2 regions of the Undibacterium sp. GrIS 1.8 genome follow, and region 1 is predicted to be linked to the other one. Evidence: predicted binding sites of a transcription regulator. Region 1 holds the regulator's gene; the other holds the start of a gene.
What was found. The regulator FliA, encoded in region 1, starts transcription of late flagellar genes. The targets are predictions, from matches to a motif close to CTAAAGTTTNNNNNNNNNNNGCCGNTA.
Positions count from the first base shown of each region.

Region 2: a site for FliA is predicted at 7,825-7,851, ahead of fliD (flagellar filament capping protein FliD). Genes of this name have one in related genera too.

Region 1 covers NZ_JBEONQ010000014.1:12,759-23,259, forward strand. Annotated here, with positions in the region: gene flhB (flagellar biosynthesis protein FlhB) at 322-1,491, shown strand; gene flhA (flagellar biosynthesis protein FlhA) at 1,488-3,572, shown strand; gene flhF (flagellar biosynthesis GTPase FlhF) at 3,569-4,846, shown strand; gene AAKU64_RS08550 (MinD/ParA family ATP-binding protein) at 4,839-5,693, shown strand; gene AAKU64_RS08555 (RNA polymerase sigma factor FliA) at 5,700-6,431, shown strand; gene AAKU64_RS08560 (flagellar motor protein) at 6,413-7,153, shown strand; gene motD (flagellar motor protein MotD) at 7,162-7,947, shown strand; gene AAKU64_RS08570 (flagella synthesis protein FlgN) at 8,295-8,783, opposite strand; gene flgM (flagellar biosynthesis anti-sigma factor FlgM) at 8,780-9,091, opposite strand; gene flgA (flagellar basal body P-ring formation chaperone FlgA) at 9,204-9,863, opposite strand; gene flgB (flagellar basal body rod protein FlgB) at 10,144-10,501, shown strand, end outside.
Region 2 covers NZ_JBEONQ010000017.1:48,039-58,539, reverse strand. Annotated here, with positions in the region: gene AAKU64_RS10105 (class I SAM-dependent methyltransferase) at 1-349, opposite strand, end outside; gene AAKU64_RS10100 (WbqC family protein) at 346-1,047, opposite strand; gene vioA (dTDP-4-amino-4,6-dideoxy-D-glucose aminotransferase VioA) at 1,047-2,165, opposite strand; gene AAKU64_RS10090 (O-linked N-acetylglucosamine transferase, SPINDLY family protein) at 2,220-4,823, opposite strand; gene AAKU64_RS10085 (flagellin N-terminal helical domain-containing protein) at 5,518-7,314, shown strand; gene AAKU64_RS10080 (flagellar protein FlaG) at 7,402-7,779, shown strand; gene fliD (flagellar filament capping protein FliD) at 7,887-9,896, shown strand; gene fliS (flagellar export chaperone FliS) at 9,973-10,452, shown strand; gene AAKU64_RS10065 (flagellar protein FliT) at 10,467-10,501, shown strand, end outside.

The DNA.
Region 1 (10,501 bases):
TAATTCAACTATTTGAACGATAGATAAAAGCCATCGTTCTATCTCTGATTTCGCTCTTCAATATTGCTTGTTCTAATCACGCCATCGCCATTGCGCGTGCAGATCAAGAGTGCTTCGTCGCTTTTAAAAAAGCTGTCTTTTCTGAAAATCTAAGTTTACGTCACATCTCACTTGCTCTGATTTTTTGGGTTTACTGAAATAGGGGGTAAATCGTCACTTGTTCGGCGCATCTACAGAATGCAACATCGCCAATAATCACACTTGTATAAATGTGTAATAGCAGCGTTTTGCTTGCTTCTTAGAAATAGATGGGAGTCGGTAATGGCCGAAGATAGCGATCTCGAAAGAACCGAACCGGCGTCGCCCAAGCGCTTAGAGCAGGCGCGTGAAGAGGGCGATGTCCCGCGCTCAAGAGAGTTGTCTACTTGCACGATCTTGCTTGCCGCGGGCGCTGGCTTATGGATGTCTGGCGGTTCTTTAATCAGGCAGTTGAATCATATGCTCATCGATGGATTATCGATGGAGCGTACTTTAGCGTTTGATCACGATATGTTGTTTTCGCACATCGGCATGATCTTGATGGATGTGTTGCTCGCTTTTGCTCCGCTCGGTGGTTTGTTGATGCTGGTTGCAATTGGATCTCCGTTATTAATCGGTGGCTGGCTTTTTAGTGCTAAAGCCTTGCAACCTAATTTTAGTCGTATGAATCCTTTGTCTGGTCTGACGAATATGATTTCGTCCAAGGCCGGTGTGGAGTTAGTTAAGGCAATTCTCAAAGCGCTGATTGTCGGAACGGTTGCTTGGATCGTCGTAATGAATCAAAAAGATGCCATCTTCGGCCTTGCTTCCGAGCCTTTGGCCGCTGGCAGCGCACACATGGCAACCATGCTTGCGATCTGTTTTTTATCGATCGTCGGTGCCTTGGTATTGATTGCCGGAATTGATGTTCCATACCAAATGTGGAGTTATGCCAACAAGCTCAAAATGACCCATCAAGAAGTGATACAAGAATCAAAAGAAGCCAACGGTAATCCCCAGATTAAAGCCAAAATCCGCGCGCAACAGCGCGAAATGGCGCGTCGCCGGATGATGTCAGAAGTACCGACAGCCGATGTCGTAGTCACCAATCCAACGCATTACGCGGTCGCTTTGAAATATAAAGATGGTAGCAACGGTGCGCCGAGAGTGGTTGCCAAAGGTGCTGATGCCGTCGCTGCAAAAATTCGTGAACTGGCTGCAGAAAATAATATTCCCTTGCTAGAGGCGCCTCCCTTGGCACGTGCTTTGTTTAAGCACACTGAGTTAGGTGACGAAATTCCAGAGACACTTTACGCGGCCGTTGCAGAAGTTCTGGCTTACGTCTTCCAGTTAAAAACATTCCGTCAGCATGGCGGCCTCAGGCCATCTGTGCCTTTCGATTTAGCAGTTCCTGCTGAACTTGATCCAAACAACGCTCCTCAACCAGCGAATACCGCCGGAGCTAATCCATGAATGGTTTGAAATTACCCGCCTGGATGAGCATATTTAGTAACAAGGCCATTGCTGCGCCGATACTCATCATCATGATGTTGGCGATGATGATATTGCCGCTGCCCGCCTTTGTACTCGATGTCTTTTTTAGCTTCAATATTGCGCTAGCAATCATTGTTTTACTGACCAGCTTATACACCATCAAGCCACTTGATTTTATGGTGTTTCCAACCGTGTTATTGGTCAGCACGATGTTGCGCTTATCACTCAACGTGGCATCAACCCGGGTAGTGTTGACCGAGGGGCATACCGGTCCAGATGCTGCCGGTAAAGTGATTGAGGCCTTTGGACATTTTCTGATTGGCGGTAACTATACGGTTGGTATTGTAGTCTTTGTTATTTTGACGATTATTAACTTTACCGTCGTGACCAAAGGTGCAGGTCGTATTGCGGAGGTCGGTGCCAGGTTTGCATTGGATGCGATGCCTGGTAAGCAAATGGCGATTGATGCGGATTTAAATGCGGGCCTGATTGCGGAACAAGAAGCACGTCGTCGCCGTACCGAAGTCGCGCAAGAAGCTGAGTTTTATGGTGCGATGGATGGTGCTAGTAAGTATGTTCGTGGTGATGCAGTGGCGGGCATTATGGTCACCATCATCAATATTGTTGGTGGCTTAATTGTAGGTATGGTGCAGCATGATCTGGATTTTGCAACAGCCCTAAAAAACTATACTTTGCTGGCAATCGGTGATGGTCTGGTTGCGCAGATCCCGTCACTGATTATTTCAACAGCGGCAGGTATCGTAGTATCTCGGGTTGCCAGTGATCAGGATATTGGCGGTCAACTGATTGGCCAATTATTTGCTAAACCACAGGTGCTGTTCATTACAGGTGGCATCGTTGGTGGCATGGGTCTGATTCCAGGCATGCCACATGTAGCTTTTTTATTGTTAGCTTTACTTCTGATCGGTGGCGGTTACTTATTAACCAAAAAATCGGATGTCGTCCCCACGCCCGAAGAGCAAGTTGCAGCGCCAGTTCCGCCGTCTGAAATGGAAGAAGCAACATGGCAAGATATCCTGCCAGTAGATACTTTAGGTTTAGAAGTTGGCTATCGCCTCATTCCTTTGGTTGACAAAGGGCAGGGAGGGGAGCTGCTTAGACGAATTAAAGGAATCCGCAAGAAGTTTGCGCAAGAGGTAGGTTTCTTATCGCCCCCTGTGCACATCAGAGACAACTTAGAGCTTAAGCCATCGGCGTACAAGATCACGCTAAAAGGCGTTGAGGTCGGCGTCGGTGAGGCGATTACCGGGCAATATCTGGCAATTAATCCCGGCATGGTATCTGGCACTTTGCCTGGCCCGATTACGACAGACCCAGCGTTCGGATTGCCTGCAACCTGGATTGACGCTGCCATGCGGGAGCAAGCCCAGACTATGGGTTATACCGTAGTGGATGCCGGTACTGTCATTGCCACTCATCTCAACCATTTAATTACATCGCATGCGGCTGAGCTGCTGGGTCGTCATGAAGTTCAGCAATTGATGGACCACCTCGCAAAAGACACGCCAAAGTTAGTCGAGGAATTGGTGCCTAAACTATTGCCACTGTCTATTTTGCAGAAGGTATTACAAAACCTATTGATCGAGGGTGTGCATATCCGCGACATGCGCACCATTATCGAAACCTTATCTGAGCATGGCATGCATACCCAAGACGCAAACGAGCTGACGACTTACGTTCGCATTGCATTAGGTCGGGCAATTGTGCAGCAGATATTCCCGTCCACCAATGAGTTGACGGTGATGACATTAGATAACCGGCTCGAACGTTTGCTGATGCAAGCATTGCAAACGAGTGGCTCTGATGGCGCAGGTATTGAACCAGGATTGGCAGATACCTTGGCAACTCAGACAGAGGCAGCAGCAAAACATCAAGAGCAGATGGGTTTAGCGCCGGTTCTGTTAGTGCCGGGTCCTTTAAGAGCGTTGTTGTCGCGTTTCTTGAGGCGTACTTTGCCGCAGTTAAAAGTGTTATCGCAAGCAGAATTACCAGAAACAAAAACAATTAGAGTTACCAGCCTGGTTGGAGGGCAATTATGAACGTGAAGAAATTTTCAGCGAATACATCGCGCGAGGCAATTCGTATGGTGAGGGATGCACTCGGTTCGGATGCAGTCATTCTCTCTAATCGGAACGTCGATGGAAAAGTAGAAATACTAGCGATGACAGATGAGACGATGAGTTCAATTGCGACATCATCGGATCAGCGTGCGATCCCGGAGACGGCCAAATTTCCACCGCGGTTGCAGCAGACTGAACAGGGATGGCAAGCCAGCGAATCGCCTCTGCTCTCAAAATCTCAGCCACACGTGCTAGATAACATAGTCAGCGCCGGTGAGTTAGCCGACGTGATGACTGAAATCCGGTCTATGCGCGGTATGCTGGAAGCGCAATTGGCAGAGATATCCTGGACGAACACCCAAAAACGTCAACCTCAAAAGGCAGAAGTAATGCGAGAGATGCTGGCAACGGGTTTCAGCGCAAGCTTATCCCGTTATCTAGTCGATAAAATGCCAGAATCTGAAACCGTCGCTAGTAGTATGGATTGGATTAAAGCGATTTTAAATCGCAATTTATCCACTATCAATAATGAGAATGAAATTTTAGAAAAAGGCGGCGTTTATGCTTTGGTTGGCCCTACAGGCGTAGGCAAAACCACCACCACAGCAAAACTCGCTGCCCGTTGCGTGATGCGCCATGGCCCTGCCAAACTAGCATTGATTACGACGGATGGTTATCGTATTGGTGGCTACGAACAATTGCGTATTTACGGCAAAATATTAGGTGTGATGGTGCATTCGGTTAAAGATGAATCTGATTTACGGATTGCTTTGTCTGAACTAAAAAATAAACATACCGTATTAATCGACACGGTCGGCGTCAGCCAACGCGACAAAATGGTGACAGAGCAGGTTGCTATGTTGTCTGGTGCAGATGCCAATGTAAAACGCTTATTGTGTTTAAACGCGACCTCTACAGGCGAGACACTTAGTGAGGTCGTTCGGGCTTATCAGGGTAGCGGGTTGGCGGGATGTATTTTGACTAAGCTTGATGAGGCCGCGACTATCGGCGGCGTGTTAGATATCGCGATTCGTCAAAAGCTTCATATCTATTATCTCGCCAGTGGCCAGCGTGTGCCTGAGGATTTGCACATCGCAAACAAGCAGTACCTGGTTGATCGCGCATTCAAATTAAAACGAGAGACATCTGCCTATCGATTGCAAGATGAAGAGCTACCGATGGTGATGGCAAATGCGGCTATGGCTTCCGCCGCGAATACCAATAATGGTTTGCGGGAGGTGTCTTTTGGCTAGTTTTGATCAGGCAGAAGGCTTGCGCCGGATGTTAGAGGCGCCAAGACCGCGTGTGCTCACGTTTTTATCCGCTTTGCGTGACGAAGAAAAAAGTGGCATGCTTATTAATTTAGGTGCTTCTCTTGCGAGAAAAGGGCAGCAAGTCTTGATGGTTGATGCCAGATCTTCGGCCAATAGTATTGGCGCTTGGCTCAATGCAAATACCGAGCAGACCTTGTTGGACGTTGCAAGACAACGGCGTACAATGCAAGAGGCAGTAAAAATTGTATCAGCAGGCTTATCTGTGACGATGCTCTCAAAATATGCGACTGCGTTGGCGCGATTGCCCGCCGAAAATACTAAGCGTTTATCCCGTGTTTTTGATGTTGCTGCAAACAGTGCGGACTTGGTCATTGTGGACAGCGAAATTGATGGCGATGATGCGTTCCCGCTAGCTTCATTTGAAGAGAGCGAAGTCGTAATACAAGTATCTGCCAATGCGGCCACGATTAAAGATGCTTATGGTTTGATTAAACGTGTCAATAACCGTGTAGGCCGTCGTTCTTATGGTATTTTAGTATCGGGTGTAACAGAACCGGAAGCACGATTGGTTTATACCAATATGGCACAAGCGGCTAGTCGATATTTAGCAGTACCTTTGCATTTTGTTGGCTACGTGCCAGAGGACGATCACATGAAAAAAGCAGCGCATTTAGGTCGTTCGGTGATTGATGCATTCCCATTGGCGGGTGCCTCTATTGCGTTTTCTCAATTAGCTGAGCGGCTTGCCTTGACCGCAAGATCAACAGCCCGCTCAACATTAGGTTTACATGGATTGCCAGAGTTAGGTATTCGTCTCGGAATTTGATTGATTATGTACACCGCTAGCGGAAAATCAGATAAAAATTCCCTACTTACGGAGCATGCTCCACTAGTGAAGCGACTCGCTTATCAATTAAAAGCGAGATTGCCCCCCAGCGTCGAAGTTGATGACTTAGTGCAGGCCGGTATGATAGGTCTGCTAGATGCCGTTAACCGTTATGAAGATAATCACGGCGCACAATTTGAAACCTATGCAGTGCAACGCATACGCGGTGCAATGCTGGATGAATTGCGCAGCAGTGATTGGCTGCCGCGTGGTGTGCGCCAAAACATGCGCAAAATTGAAAACGCAATGAACGCATTGCAGCAAAAATTGGGACGTCCACCGCTAGAAACGGAAGTTGCTAAGTTGCTGAAATTGAGTCTGGCCGAATACCAGGATTTGCTGGGTGAGAGTGGTGGACATCAACTCGTGTATTACGAAGATTTTCATGATGCAGATACCAAAGAGCATTTCCTCGATCATTACTGTAACGATCGTTCAGGCGATCCTTTAGAAGATCTTTTGCATGGCGATTTTCGTGATGCTGTGATCTTCGCGATTGATAGTTTGCCCGAGCGAGAAAAGCTACTCATGGGTTTGTATTACGAACAAGAGCTCAATTTAAAAGAGATAGGCGCCGTCATGGGCGTATCCGAATCCCGGATATCGCAACTTCATAGCCAGGCAGTAGCCCGACTCAGGGCTTCTTTAAGGGAGAAAGCGTGGACTGGGCTAGCCTAATTGGATTTATCTTAGTAGTTGTCGGCATCTTTTCAGGCCAACTGATTGAGGGCGGACGCTTATCCTCCTTAGTGCAGCCTGCTGCATTTGTCATCGTTGTTGTCGGCACGATCGGCGCTGTATTGTTGCAAAGCCGGATGCCCACGTTTATCCGTGGTGTCAGGATGCTGAAATGGATTGTTTCCATGCCAGTCGATACCAGTAAAAAAACTATACAAGAGGCATTGATCTGGAGCGTAGTTGCTCGCCGCGAAGGTTTTTTGAGCCTTGAACGTTACATGGAATCCAGCAAAGATCCTTTTATAAGCAAAGGTTTACGCCTTGTTATTGACGGTATTGATCCTGCCCGCATAAAAGATATTCTCGAAGTTGACGTGTCGTTATACGAAATGGAGCAACGGCAAGCCATCAAGATTTGGGAAGCGGCTGGCGGCTATTCGCCAACTATCGGGATTTTAGGCGCGGTACTCGGCCTGATCCATGTGATGGAAAATCTGAGTGATCCCAGTAAGCTCGGTAGCGGGATTGCAGTCGCTTTTGTAGCGACAATTTACGGTGTAGGCCTGGCAAATTTGTTGTTCCTACCTATCAGTAACAAGCTGAAAGAAATTGTCCATCGTGAGGTAGTAAGGCGCGAAATGTTATCGGATATTTTTTACAGCATCGCATTTGGCGATAGTCCTCGAGTGGTGGAAGAGCGCCTGGCAAACCATAAAAACTGATATTAGCCATGGCCAGAAAGAAATATCATGAAGAGAGTGACAACCATGACAGATGGTTAGTTTCTTACGCCGATTTCATTACCTTGTTATTTGCTTTTTTTGTCGTCATGTATGCTATCTCATCGGTCAACGAAGGCAAGTACCGTGTGCTGTCTAATTCGCTTACAGGGGCGTTTGGTAAAGAGGTATTAGTTAAGCCGACTAAAAAAGATACCGACTTAGAGCCTGCGATTAAGTTAGATCCTCTTCCCATCATCAAACCCAGAAATACAGAGCCCTTACGCAAAGAGCGTGAGCAAATGACCGGGATCGCACGCGATATTCTGGCTGTTTTAGAGCCCTTGGTCAGAGAGGGTAAAGTAAGAGTCACACAGACAAGTCGTGGCGTTACGATAGAAATTAATGCAAGTGTGCTTTTTGCCCCGGGCGAGGCAAAGCTGAACGAAGATTCAAATCAGGCATTGAAGGCGATTGCATCGGTGTTAAAGCTGGACAATCACGCCATTCAGGTGGAGGGGCACACCGATAATCTACCTATTAAAAATACTAATTTTCCATCTAACTGGGAATTGTCCGCCGTGCGTGCCAGTACTGTCGTCCGATTATTCACGGAAAACGGCGTTGATGAAAATCGCATGACTGCCGTTGGACAAGGACCGAAAATGCCAGTCGGATCAAATGATACCGCGGATGGCAGGGCCAGAAATCGACGCGTAACGGTCACTATTCTGGCTATTTTGCCAGAATCGGGTGTTGACGTTCCGGTAACATCTGCCGATAAAAGAGCCAATTGAAGCTGGGATCTGCATGTAATATACAGGTGGAATATACAGAGTCGCTTACAAAAATACAGCGACGAACCCGTCGCTCCGTATGTTTTTTTGCTTAGCCGAGTGGAATCATCAATCAAATATGAATCCTTGGTTAAAATATACTCACTATGAGTATATTTAAATCGTCCAGACAATCATTGGGCAATAAGCCATATTGGGAGGTGCTGATGGGGGAGTATGTTAAATTTGATAGCTTATAGAAGTGCATGTAGCTATCAAAGAATATTTTCTGATTTTGATTTCAGGAGTTTACTAGGCAAGCCAAAGTTGGCAAAAGTGATTACTCCGTTGTATTCAATTAAGCTGCATTAACCTGCCACTACGCCTCGACCCGGCATGTTTTTGACTGTTGATTGTCCGTTTGGACCGTACATTGATCCTGCAGGATTGTTTTGCTGGAGTATGTTCAGTGCACTTTGGTTACGAGTGAACTGGCGGTTAATCAAAATACCATTTGTGCGGTTATTTTCTTGCGCTTGTTCAGAAATCGCTAAAAGCGTTTTCCAATAATTAGATGTTTCTACTTCTGTTGGTACTTGCTCCAGCAATGCTTGCATGCCAGACATATCGGATAGAAATCCCAGATCTTTTAAGCTTGATGCTCTTAATTTTTCTAATTCAGATACTTTTACAAGTAGCGCACTTTTATCTTTGGTGATTTCTGTCAGGTCATTCACACGTGCTTCAACTAGCGCAGCTTGTTCCAATTTCAACAACTCAGATAATGATGTCATTTCTACGACTTCATCTTTAAGGCATTGATTTAATTGGAGTAGTTTTGCGCTGGAGAGGTTCATGATGATTGTTTTCTAGAGTTTAATAAATCTTTAACAGTCTCAAGCAAGCCATCAGCTACTTTTTCTGAATTGACCTGGAAGCGTCCTTCAGAAATGGCGAGCTTAATTTCTTCCACTTTTTTTGTTGCAAACACACCGCTGCTAGCCTGAGTGTTTTGTAAAGCCTGCAATTGCGTCGACAGGGGCGAGATCTGCACCGTGTGCGAAGGCGTTGTTGCTACCTCTGCTTTATCGGGCGAACGATCAGTACGAACCTGAGTGCCAGTTGGTACTGCCGGCGTACTTTGTAGTGCGTCATTAATTTTCACAGCGTTACCCTCTTTATTCGGATTTATATACATCTACGTTATGTATATCGGCTGTGTTATTTTAAACTTTAACCTTGAGCAAGGAAATATCGTTCCGCAAGGTAATCCCGGTTCAATATGTGACCTCAATAACTCCGCCAGCTCTGGCTATTCCGCTAACTACCTGACCTGACATTGTCTTCGCTTTTGCTACTTGTCCTTCGCTTGCATTGTTTAATGCCTGTCCGTCAGTCGCTACCTGAAATCCTTTACCCGTGCTGGTTACACGCACAGATTGTCCTTGTTGCACTACTGGGGGACTTTTTAGTATGTCTCCTCTTAATGTAGTACCAGACGTGACGGATGTCGTTATTGACCTGCCTATTGCTTGTTCTGGATTTGTCACAACACCATTTGGGAGGCTTGATAGTTCTCCTTTGGTTTTGATTAGATCCGAGGCTGTCAGAACATGTCCTATCGCCAAAGATCCCGCAGTGACATAGTAATCACCAGTAATTTGCACATTTGCTGTCAGATACACAATCCAAGGAGTTGGTTCTGCGCAGCGTACGCCTACCGTAATCTTGCCCCAGGGTTTACTTCCCTGAGGTAAAAATGGCAATAAATTAGGGCATGCAGCTAAGTTTAAGCGACTATCCAGTGGCCCAACGCTAATACGCACATCGCCAGATTGGCCTGCGGACTGTGTTTTTAAAAAGTTTTCTGCTGCCTCCCGCACCGCCAAGGGATTTTGCTGAGCGTTGTTTGGCTCGGCAACGACTTGCGTGCTCAAGATTATGCTTAAGATGGCCAGCATTGATCTTGATATTAATCGCTTTTTCATTGGATTCTCGGTGGAAGCATTGAATCAAATTGTAGTTTTTATCTTGGAAAGTAAATCGAGGAATAGACGGTATTTTGGTCTTCTTTTTAGATGATTGGACTTGTCTTTGCGGGGATAACATGCAAAGCATCAAAAACCGTTTAAACAGCCGCTGATATTGCTTTTACTTAAATTATCGCGTTGTTATCAAGCTAAAACCGCACTAAAGCAGATCGTAATTGGAGGGAATATGGCTAACAGAATCGATGATTATTTTCGTTTTCAAGAAACTGCGCTATCTGTCAGAGGGCAGCGTCAGCAATTGATTTCATCCAATATCGCTAACGCCGACACGCCCAATTATAAAGCGCGCGATATCGATTTTTCGTCCGCGATGAATAATGCTTTAAATAATGCGACGACTGCAACATCGACTGGCGCTGCCGTCAATCAAAATGGCAATTTAGCAAACAATGCAATGCGTCAAACGGGAAATCAATCTCCAACAGAATTGGCGAAAACCTCACCAAATCACCTTGATGGACAAAATAATGCAGGCGGTAGCCAGTTACTTTATCGTAATCCAGCGCAGAGCAACATAGATGGTA
Region 2 (10,501 bases), on a different contig from region 1:
AATCAAAACCAGGCAATTGATCAGCTTGCTGTATCACATCAAGGCAATAATAAGTATTTTCGGGATATTTTTTTTGGGAAAAATCACAAAATATTTGTGATGCATCCAGACCAGCATAAGTAATCGATGGAAAAGTCTTTTTTAAAATCGGATAAAGGTGAGAAGCACCACAGCCAAAATCCAATAAGCTCATACCATCCAAAGGATTTCTGAGTACATCCAGCATCACAGAATAACGCTTGGCAGCATCAAGTTCGTTCGGCCAATCAACTCCAAGATGCGTGTCGCCATGACGCTCAAAGCATTCTTCATAATGACGAATAATCGAATTATATTTTGCTTGGCTCAACACAACTCCTTCTCTGCGAGCAATGCAGTTAATTCCTTACTACTGTTGAACATACACACATCAACAATGGATAAAAATGGTAAGTGCTTAGATTGAAATTGTTTGTATTCGATCTCTCTCATTTTTAAAAAATGCAGACAAAGCTCATGTTTAGCGAATGACTCTTTTGAATAAAGATCAACGCCACCAATAGGATTAATATAGTTCTGGCTCTGTTCCTTTTGGCAGATATCAATAATTCTATCTTGCGCTCTCAAATGATTATTCCCATATTTTCTTGAGCTGGAAATAATTTCAACTGAGATACCAAGATAATCGACAAATTTACCTAGACTATGAAGTAGAAATTTATCCAGAGAACTCTCGTTATAGCCAAAAATCTCTTCAATCAAAGACATTACAGAACGAAAATATGGGGCACGCGAATAAGACTGAGTAATTGTTTTTAAGGTCTTTTCACGCCATTTAGATTCATCAAAAATAGATAACTCACAAATTAATTTGTTCTGACTATTTCCGATAAGTGGTATTGATATCGTGTGCGCCTCGCCATTAACCAGAATACGATTACGATTGACCCAACCGCGGTTAATCATGTTGACATCATCAAGGATTACAAATCTATCTACCGAGGCTAGCAGTTGAAAATAGCCAAGGTACGGAAAAAAGTAAGGCTGCATGATGGCAATTGTTGTCATTATTCAGCGATCAAATCAATCACAAAATCTTGTTGTTCAATAGTCAGCGAAGGGAAAATCGGCAAACAAAGTACCTGCTGAGATGCTTTTCTAGCGACAGGCAAATTAGCTGGGGCCGCAGATGGCAAACCCCGATACATAGGAAAATCGCTAATTAAAGGATAGAAATATCGTCTGGCATAAATATTATGATCACGAAGCTTTTGAAACAACGCGTCGCGTGACATTGGGTAGTCTTGCTCGATTAAGATAGGGTAATAGGCAAAATTTGCGGCGTGCTCGCCGGTAAAGGACAATGATCTGATTCCTTTTACATTTGCTAACTTGCGACGGTAAATCGAATCGATTTCCTTACGTTTTTCTAACGCGGCATCAATCCCTTTTAATTGCAATAAACCAAATGCGGCATTGACCTCACTCATCTTGCCATTAATACCTGGGGCGACAACCGTAACTTCGTCAACAAAGCCAAAGTTTTTTAAATGATCAATATGTAATTTCGCTTTTGCCGTAGGTGAAATGATTGCTCCGCCCTCAAAGGTATTAAAGACCTTCGTTGCGTGGAAACTTAAAACAGATAAATCACCGTAATTCAAAATGCTTCCATGTTTAGATTTAACGCCAAAGGCATGGGCAGCGTCATAGATTAATTTCAGTCCATAGTTGTCTGCAATTTTTTCAATTCGCTCGACATCACATGGATGTCCATAACAATGGACTGGCATGATCGCCGTAGTTTGCGGAGTAATTGCGGCTTCAATCTTATCTGGATCCATGTTTAAGGAAATAGGATCAACATCCACAAAGACCGGCTTGATACCGTTCCACAATAGTGAATGAGAAGTCGCTACAAATGAATACGGCGTTGTAATCACTTCGCCAGTGATGCGCAACGCCTGGAGCGCAGTCACCAAAGCGATCGTCCCGTTGGTAAACAAAGAGATATGCTGGACGCCGAGGTACTTGCATAACTCTTCCTCTAGCTGCTGATGGAAAGGACCGTTATTTGTCAGCCATTTATTTTTCCAGATTTGCTCCAGGTAAGGAATAAACTCTTCCAATGGCGGCAGCACTGGCTGGGTGACATAAATTGGCTCATCAGGAATTTTATTGATCATTTTATGCCCACTTAAAATAAATGTGACAAAAGCCATGTTGAATAAAGTGTCTCATCAATCAGCCTGCTTTTTCTTATCATCTAATTCTGCGAGATCAAAAGAACAGGCTGGCAAGTTGTTACACCAACGTTCCCACATATACCTGAAAGCGCGATATACAGAATCAGTAAGTAGCTCTGGATGACACTTGATTGAGTTTTCAGACCTAGTGCGAAGCGTGGATCGGATGGTAGAGAGTAAATCGAGATTCGCACACCAGAACAATCCCTTATGAATAAACTCTTCCTCACTGGTCGCAAGAAAATCATCTAAACCTACCTGCCCCATAATGCCTGCGGCAGATCGTGACGGTACGGTGTCACCGATCAAAGATAAGGTTGGCACTCCCATCCAAAGTCCATGATGCGTTGTCGTACCGCCGTTGTAGGGAAAGGTATCAAGACACATATCAATACGATGATACAAGTTGAGATAATCAGTCATATTTGAACGGCCGTAAAAACTAATCCTATCTGACGATATCCCGTGGGCGGCAAACTTATCTGTAATCGCACTTGGATTCAGCGTCTGAGGCATAGAGCCTAATAAAATCTTTGATGTCGGTAATCGAGCCATTAGCTTCGACCAAAGTGCAATCGTCGCATCATTGATTTTCCCAATCCGGTTAAAACTTCCAAACACAATATAGCCTTTTTCAATTGCCGGAAGTGGAGCGACATCGGATGCAACAGTACTAGGGTTAAATGGCGCACTGCATGGAATGTTGGCAATTTTCTCTGAAAATAAAGAATCAAATTGCCCATTAGGCAATAAGTAATGATCCCCAATAAAATAATCCATTGCTGACAAACCTGTGGTGCCAGGATAGCCAATCCAGGTAACTTGAATTGGTGCAGGCTTTCTGGCGAACAGTGTCAGGCGATTCATCGACGTATGCCCAGAGAGGTCGACCAAAATATCAATTTTATGCTCTAAGATTTGTTTAAAAACCTCATCATCATTTTTTGACTGTATGACTTCCCAGCTAGAAAAATACGACTTCAAGCGAGCGGTATCTTGATCTTCTTCTTGATTGTTATAGTAAGCATATAGCTCGACAAGGTCATACTTGCACAAATGTTTTAGTATGGGCTCAATAAATGTGGCTACTGCGTGGTTATAAAAGTCGCCAGAGACAACGCCTATTCGCAAGCAGCGATCACTGGTCTTATCATTGGTATGGACGGGCCAATGAGAGATTAGAGCTGATTCAAACCGTTTTGCAAAAAGTAAATGTTCTTGAAACAATTCTTTTGCGGTAAGAGTACCCGCCTCACTCAATAAAAATAATAGGGCTGTATTGGCACCATGGTCTTTGGGATCAAGCTCAATGGCTCTACGAAGTAGTCGTTCAGAATCCGCTATTGGTTCAGCAAGAAAGTTACCAAGAATGCCCAAGCTACGGTATGCGACGCTAATCAAGGGATCAAAATGCAAGGCTTTATTAAAACTGGCCTTAGCCTCGATATATTGGCGTTTTTCTACATACACCGTACCTAGATTGTTATAGGCAGATGCAAAATCTGGCCTCAACTCGACAGCCTTTTGCAGATGCAACAGAGCCAAATCTAATTCTTTCAATAGAAATAGAATGCCTCCCAGACAATTGTGCGCATCCGCCATATCAGGCGCAAGTGATGCTGCAAGGATCGCCTCAGCTTTTGCTTCTGGCAAACGCGCCCTCTGTTTGAGTACGTTTGCTAAATTAAGATGAGCTAAAGCAAACTCTGGCTTATATCGAATCAAGTCTCGAAAACAAGACTCAGCTTCCTCAAATTTGGATAGGGCTGCGAGCAGATTGCCTAAATTATTGTAAGCCTCCAGCATCTCAGGATTTAGCTGGATCGCTTGCTTATAGTGCTGCTCAGCAGAAGAGAAATTCTTCATTTGCGTGTAAGCGAGTGCCAGATTGAAATGCGCAATTGGATCATCAGGCAAAATACGCAACGCTCGCTGCATCGACGTCAACGACTCTTCTTTACGATTAAGCTCAAGCAGTGCAATCCCCAAAAACCGCCATGCAAAACCATGCTGGGGATTTTTTTTTGTCAGCTTATTTGCTAAACGCTCTACTTCTTTATACGCACCCTTCTCATACAACTTGACCAATTGATCGACGCCCTCTGAAAACACCACCGATTTTTTGGACGTCAGCGGCCTCAGTTTTGTACTAGATCGATTCTGAGTAGATGCTGTTAAAGAGGAATTGTTCTCGGTTTGATCTGGCGCCGGCGCCGTATTGCTATTTATATTGCTGCTAAAAAACTGTTCACGCAACTTGATAGCCTCTGCAACAACATTGTCATCACCTAGCGACTGCAAGATAGCGATGTAGGCAGACCAGTAGCTATCCGTGGTCGGAGAAGCTTGAATCGCGCGCTCAAAATATGTAAGCGCAGTCAATTGCTCGCCCTGTAATAAGCTTAATTGCCCCAATTGAAAATTGGCATCATCATGCTCCGGGACATGCGTCAGGATTAATTCATAGCACTCTTGTGCTTTCAAATGATTACCGCCTTGCATGTATTGCTTGGCCATGACCAACAATTGATCTATTGCCGCAAGTGCTTGTGCAGGCGAAGAGAGCTGGTTCTCCAAGACTTGGTGTTCCGTGGTCATGACACGACTAACCTCATGGTTTGATTTCCTTTTATGCCAGCGATAACGTGCAACTCGTTAGTACTAAAGAAAACGAATAGCAATCGTAAATAAGACACAGCGCGATCATTACGACATGTGAAAACGCTCTATTTCCATATACTCCCCCATATTTTCATCAAAAACCCCTTACTAACCAATGAATATATGGACACCTAAAAATACTCATATAGAGTATAAAAAAATTAGGATAAAACGATGAAAATAATCGAATAAATTAGTCCACACGACTAGCAGCATCATAGTATTTTTTACAATGAAACTGCCTTATCTCAATCCACTCCGATGAATTATGCGTGTATTGGAGAGATCAACGTGACATTAAGTAACTACCAGAATAGACTTTTATTTATTGCAGACATCGCTGGTTTGGATGCTCAGTTGTCTTATTTTTATCAAGATTAACAAAATTTATTGATAATCTATCTCGAAAATAAGATCAATTTCACCCTCAAGTAATTTGAATTGATGCCGTTTAGCGGGCAAGTAAATAAAACTTTACACCTTAAATAAAATATTTACTTGGGGAAATTCATTAAACTTTTTAGCTATCCGTCCGATACCTGATAGCAACGGCGGTCCTGTAGTCTTAACAAGACAGACCAAAGTTTAAGGCCACTCGCCAATTCAAATAACTTAGGTAAGGAGTATCACCATGGCTTCATTCATCAATACCAACATTGCCTCGCTCAATGCGCAACGCAATTTAACAACGTCCCAAAACTCCCTCGCGACTTCTTTACAACGTTTGTCCTCAGGTTTGCGTATTAACAGCGCAAAAGACGATGCGGCGGGTTTGGCGATTTCTCAACGTTTAACGTCTCAAATCGGTGGTTTAAACCAAGCTGTTCGTAATGCGAACGATGGTATCTCACTAGCGCAAACGGCCGAGGGTGATTTAGCCCAAATCGGTACTAACTTACAACGTATTCGTGATCTGGCTGTTCAGGCAGCCAACGGCTCTAACAGCGCATCTGATCGTGCTGCGATCAATAACGAATCCAATCAGTTGATCTCTGAGATCAACCGTGTTGCTAGCTCCTCTAACTTCAATGGCGTGCACTTACTTGATGGTAGCTTCACTGCGCAAACTTTCCAAGTTGGCGCAAACGGTACTTCAAACGATCAGATCAACATTGCATCAATCGCCAGCGCTCACACGTCATCCTTAGGTGTAGGCTCTAATTCTAGCTACTCCGCTAGTATTTCAGGCGGCACTAACGCAGTTGGTGGTCTCAACTCCGGCGATTTGGTCATTAACGGCTTTAATGTTGGCGCAACTAGCTCTGATGGCGTGTCTAACACAGCATCAAGCGGCAGCGCTATCGCAAAAGCTGCTGCGATTAATGCAGTCAGCGGCCAGACTGGTGTTACTGCAACGGCACAAGCTACAACATTGGCAGGCACGGCAGCAACTGGTTTCGCTACTGCAGTCGCTGCTGGCGACATCAAAATCAACGGTGTTGATATTGGTGCACTGGCAGCAGCAGGATCTGCAGCAGAACGCGGCGCTCAAGTAACAGCAGCTGTTAATGCAAAATCAAGCCAAACAGGTGTTACAGCAACATTTGACAGCACAACTGGTGCCGTATCTCTGGCCGCAGCCGATGCACGAAATATCACGATCACTAAATCGGCTAATGCTGGCGCTAATGACACAACAACGGGCTTGACTACTGGTGTTGCAGCAGCAACAGCTGGCGTCACTACTACAGTTGGTACAGTTAAATTGTCGTCGACAAGCTCTTCTGGTATCACTTTGGCAAATGGCGGTACAGGCACAACATCCGGCACAACCATTACAGGCACAACAGGCAATTCACTTGCAGCTGGCGAACTGACTATTAATGGTGTTGACATCGGTGCGGTTACTGGTGGCTCAACTGCAACGTTGCAAGGTGCTGCATTGGCTACTGCAATTAATGCCAAAACATCACAAACTGGTGTTACTGCAACGAATACTGCTGGTGTTTTAAGTTTTACTAGCTCACAGAATGCAGGCTTCACTATTACAACTAAAGGCAATGCAACATTAGCCAATACCGGTCTTGCAGTAGGTACAACAACGGTAGCGGGTGCTGGTGCAACAGCTTCTGGCTTGAGTGCTGGTAATACAGCGGCTACGGCTACGGTTGGTGCAGGTTTATCTTCATTAGATTTGACTACTGCTTCAGGTGCGACTTCAGCATTGGCAACAATTGATGCTGCTCTGGCATCAGTCAATAGCTCACGCGCTTCCTTAGGTGCTTACCAAAACCGTTTTGCTTCTGCTGTCAGCAGCTTGCAAACAACTTCGGAAAACTTGACTTCATCTCGTAGCCGTATTCAAGATACAGACTTCGCCTCTGAAACTGCCAACTTGACACGTGGTCAAGTATTGCAACAAGCGGGTACTGCGATCTTGGCACAGGCAAATGCCTTGCCACAGGGTGTGTTGGCTCTGTTGCGTTAATCAATGGCAGGGGTTTAACTCTTCATTGAAAAGTGCAATCCCCTGGTCATTTTTTGACCAGGGGAATTTTACTTAAAGGAAACAATCATGGATGCTCTTTCGACTGGTAATCAACTACCATCAGGGCAAACTGTTTCAGATCGCTCTACCTCTGGAAATATTGCCACCACATCTACCGTCAAGGCATCAACGCCGACAGAAACAGCGCAAGCCATCACTCCGGCAGCCAAAACACAAGCAACCAGAGATCAAGTCGATAGCGCGGTCAAAGACATTAACAAAGCACTACAATCTAGCTCACAGGGCCTGGAATTCAGTATTGACCCTGATTCTAAGCATGTCGTTGTGAAGCTAATTGATCAACAGACCAAACAAGTTTTACGCCAGATACCGAACGAAGAAGTACTGGAAATTTCTAAATCCCTGGATAAACTACTGGGGCTATTGATTAAACAAAGCGCCTGAAATGCTAAAAACGTTCAGTTTTGAAATAGGCAGGTAAATCCCCTTCTAAAGTCTGGTTTGCTTTTGCCGATAATTAGTTAAAGTATCGTCTCGTAAAGGGGAATCAGGTGTCCATTCAATCTACAGGTATAGGCTCAGGTCTTGATGTTAATTCACTCGTCAGCAAGCTGATGCAAGTGGAAAGTCAGCCTTTGACCAGTCTGGCGAAAAAACAAACGAGCTACCAAGCCAAGCTCTCAGCTTACGGAACTCTCAATAGCGCCTTAGGTTCATTTCAAAGTGCTGTTGCAAACCTAAGTAATCCCTCAGTCTTCCAGTCGTTAACTGCAACCTCTGGTGACTCAACGATTGCATCCGCAACGGCTGCGGTATCTGCAGCAGCGGGAACCTACAGCATTACAGTCAACCAGCTTGCCCAAAATCAAAGTATTTCAAGTGCTGGCCAGGTCAGCTCTTCTGACGCCATCGGGACTGGCACATCTGCGACCGTTTCTTTTAAGTTCGGTACGATTGCAGGCACAGCAGTGAATGGTACCTATCCAAGTGGTGCAACATTTACACAAGATACAACGCAAACGACAGGCACTGTCACGATCGATAGTAGTAACAATTCATTGCAGGGCATCAGAGACGCTATCAACTCTGCTGGCATCGGTGTCAATGCCTCTATCGTCGGTGACGGTAGCGCTACGCCTTATCATCTGGTGCTTAGCTCGGCCAAAACTGGTGCGACTTCTAGCTTACAAATCAGCGCGACAGGTGACTCTGCTGTAGCTAATTTACTGAATTACGATCCTTCTGGAACGCAGAACTTTACTGAAATCAGTACGGCTCAAAATGCCAGTCTTAAAGTGAATGGCATTAATATCACCAGCGCCGCCAATACTGTAACCAGTGCCGTACAAGGTGTTACTCTGAATTTAACTAAAGCTGGTACGACAAGTATTTCGGTAACGACAAATTCTGGCGCAGTACAAAATAGCGTGACTAATTTCGTTCAAGCCTACAATGCGCTGAACGCGACAATCACCAGCCTCACCTCCTACAATAGCAGCACGCAAAAAGGCGGCCTGTTGCTGGGAGATTCAACAACTCAAGGCGTACAAAATCAAATTCGCAATTCTTTGTCGGCTGCAGTCAACGGCTTGGGTGGTGGCTTAACTACTTTAAGCCAAATTGGTGTGTCTTTTCAAAAAGACGGCTCATTGTCTGTCGACTCTACAAAATTAAGTAAGGCCTTAACAAATAATTTTAGTGACGTTGGCGGCTTGTTTGCCTCTATCGGCAAGACTAGCGATAGCTTGACTAGTATCGCTGGCTCAACTTCAGCGACCAAAGAAGGTACTTACGCTCTTAATGTGACGCAAATTGCGACTCAAGGTAGTTTGACGGGTAGTTTAGCTTTGCCTGGTACGACCACGATTGATGCAAATACGACGTTAAACGTAACACTCAACAATCTGAATGCCAGTGTCGCCATTCCAAGCGGTAGCTACACGCCAGCTCAATTAGCGACTGCAGTACAAACAGCGATTAACACCACATCTGCGTTTTCAGCAATAGGTTCTTCTGTTAAAGCCAGTATCAATAGCAGCGGTCAATTAGTATTGCAGTCAACAAGTTATGGTTCTTCATCTAACGTGACATTAGCGGATGGCACCGGCACTAGCGCATCAAGTCTGGCTGGAACACAATTGAACGGTACCGCCGGGCTCGATGTAGCCGGTACACTCAATGGGACACAAGTAAGTGGATCTGGACAAACCTTAACTGGTGCTGTGGGAACCAACACTGAAGGATTAAAAATCCTGGTCGCGGGTGGATCGGTCGGTGCCCGTGGTACGGTCAACTACTCAATCGGCTATGCCAGCAAATTAACTACTTTGCTCAACGGTTTTTTAGGAAGTTCTGGAACGATTGCAAGCACCACGGACGGTGTCAATCGCACCCTTAAAGACCTTAGCAAACAGACGGATACGCTTAATAGTCGCTTGATTGATGTCGAAGCGCGTTACCGTGCCCAATTTACGGCCTTGGATTCGATTATTAGTAGTTTAAATAGCACCAGTACATTTTTGACCCAGCAGTTATCGGCACTAACGGGTAGCTCAAAATAATTATTACGCGAATTTTTTTGCTTAACGAAAAATAATTCAAAGCATAAATCGAAGCTCAAAAGAGGAATCTACCATTATGTTTGGCTCATCACAGACTCGCGGTGCTAATGCCTACGCAAAAGTTGGAATGGAAACTGGTGTCATTGCAGCCAGCCCACATACATTGATTGTTATGCTGTTTGACGGCGCTATTACAGCAATTTCTAACGCATTGCAAAATCTTGAAACCGGCAATATTGCGGCCAAAGGTCAATCTATTTCTAAAGCGATTTCGATTATCGAAAATGGTTTGCGCGCAAGTCTGGATAAAAAAGTCGGTGGTGAAATTGCTCTCAGCCTTGACTCGCTTTATGCCTACATGGGCAATCAGTTAGTGGTCGCCAATTTAAAAAATAAAGCAGAAATATTAATTGAAATACGCGATTTACTTCGTGACTTAAAAAGTACTTGGGAAGCAATCGCTCCGGTATCAGCTACCGCCGAATTAGAAACAGTAAGACCACCACAGCAAGTAGATGCACTTGCTCCTCGCCCATCCAAATTTCTTGAGGCTTGATGCAGATGGATAGCATGAAAATGATGTCGATTTACGAAAATGTTGCCCA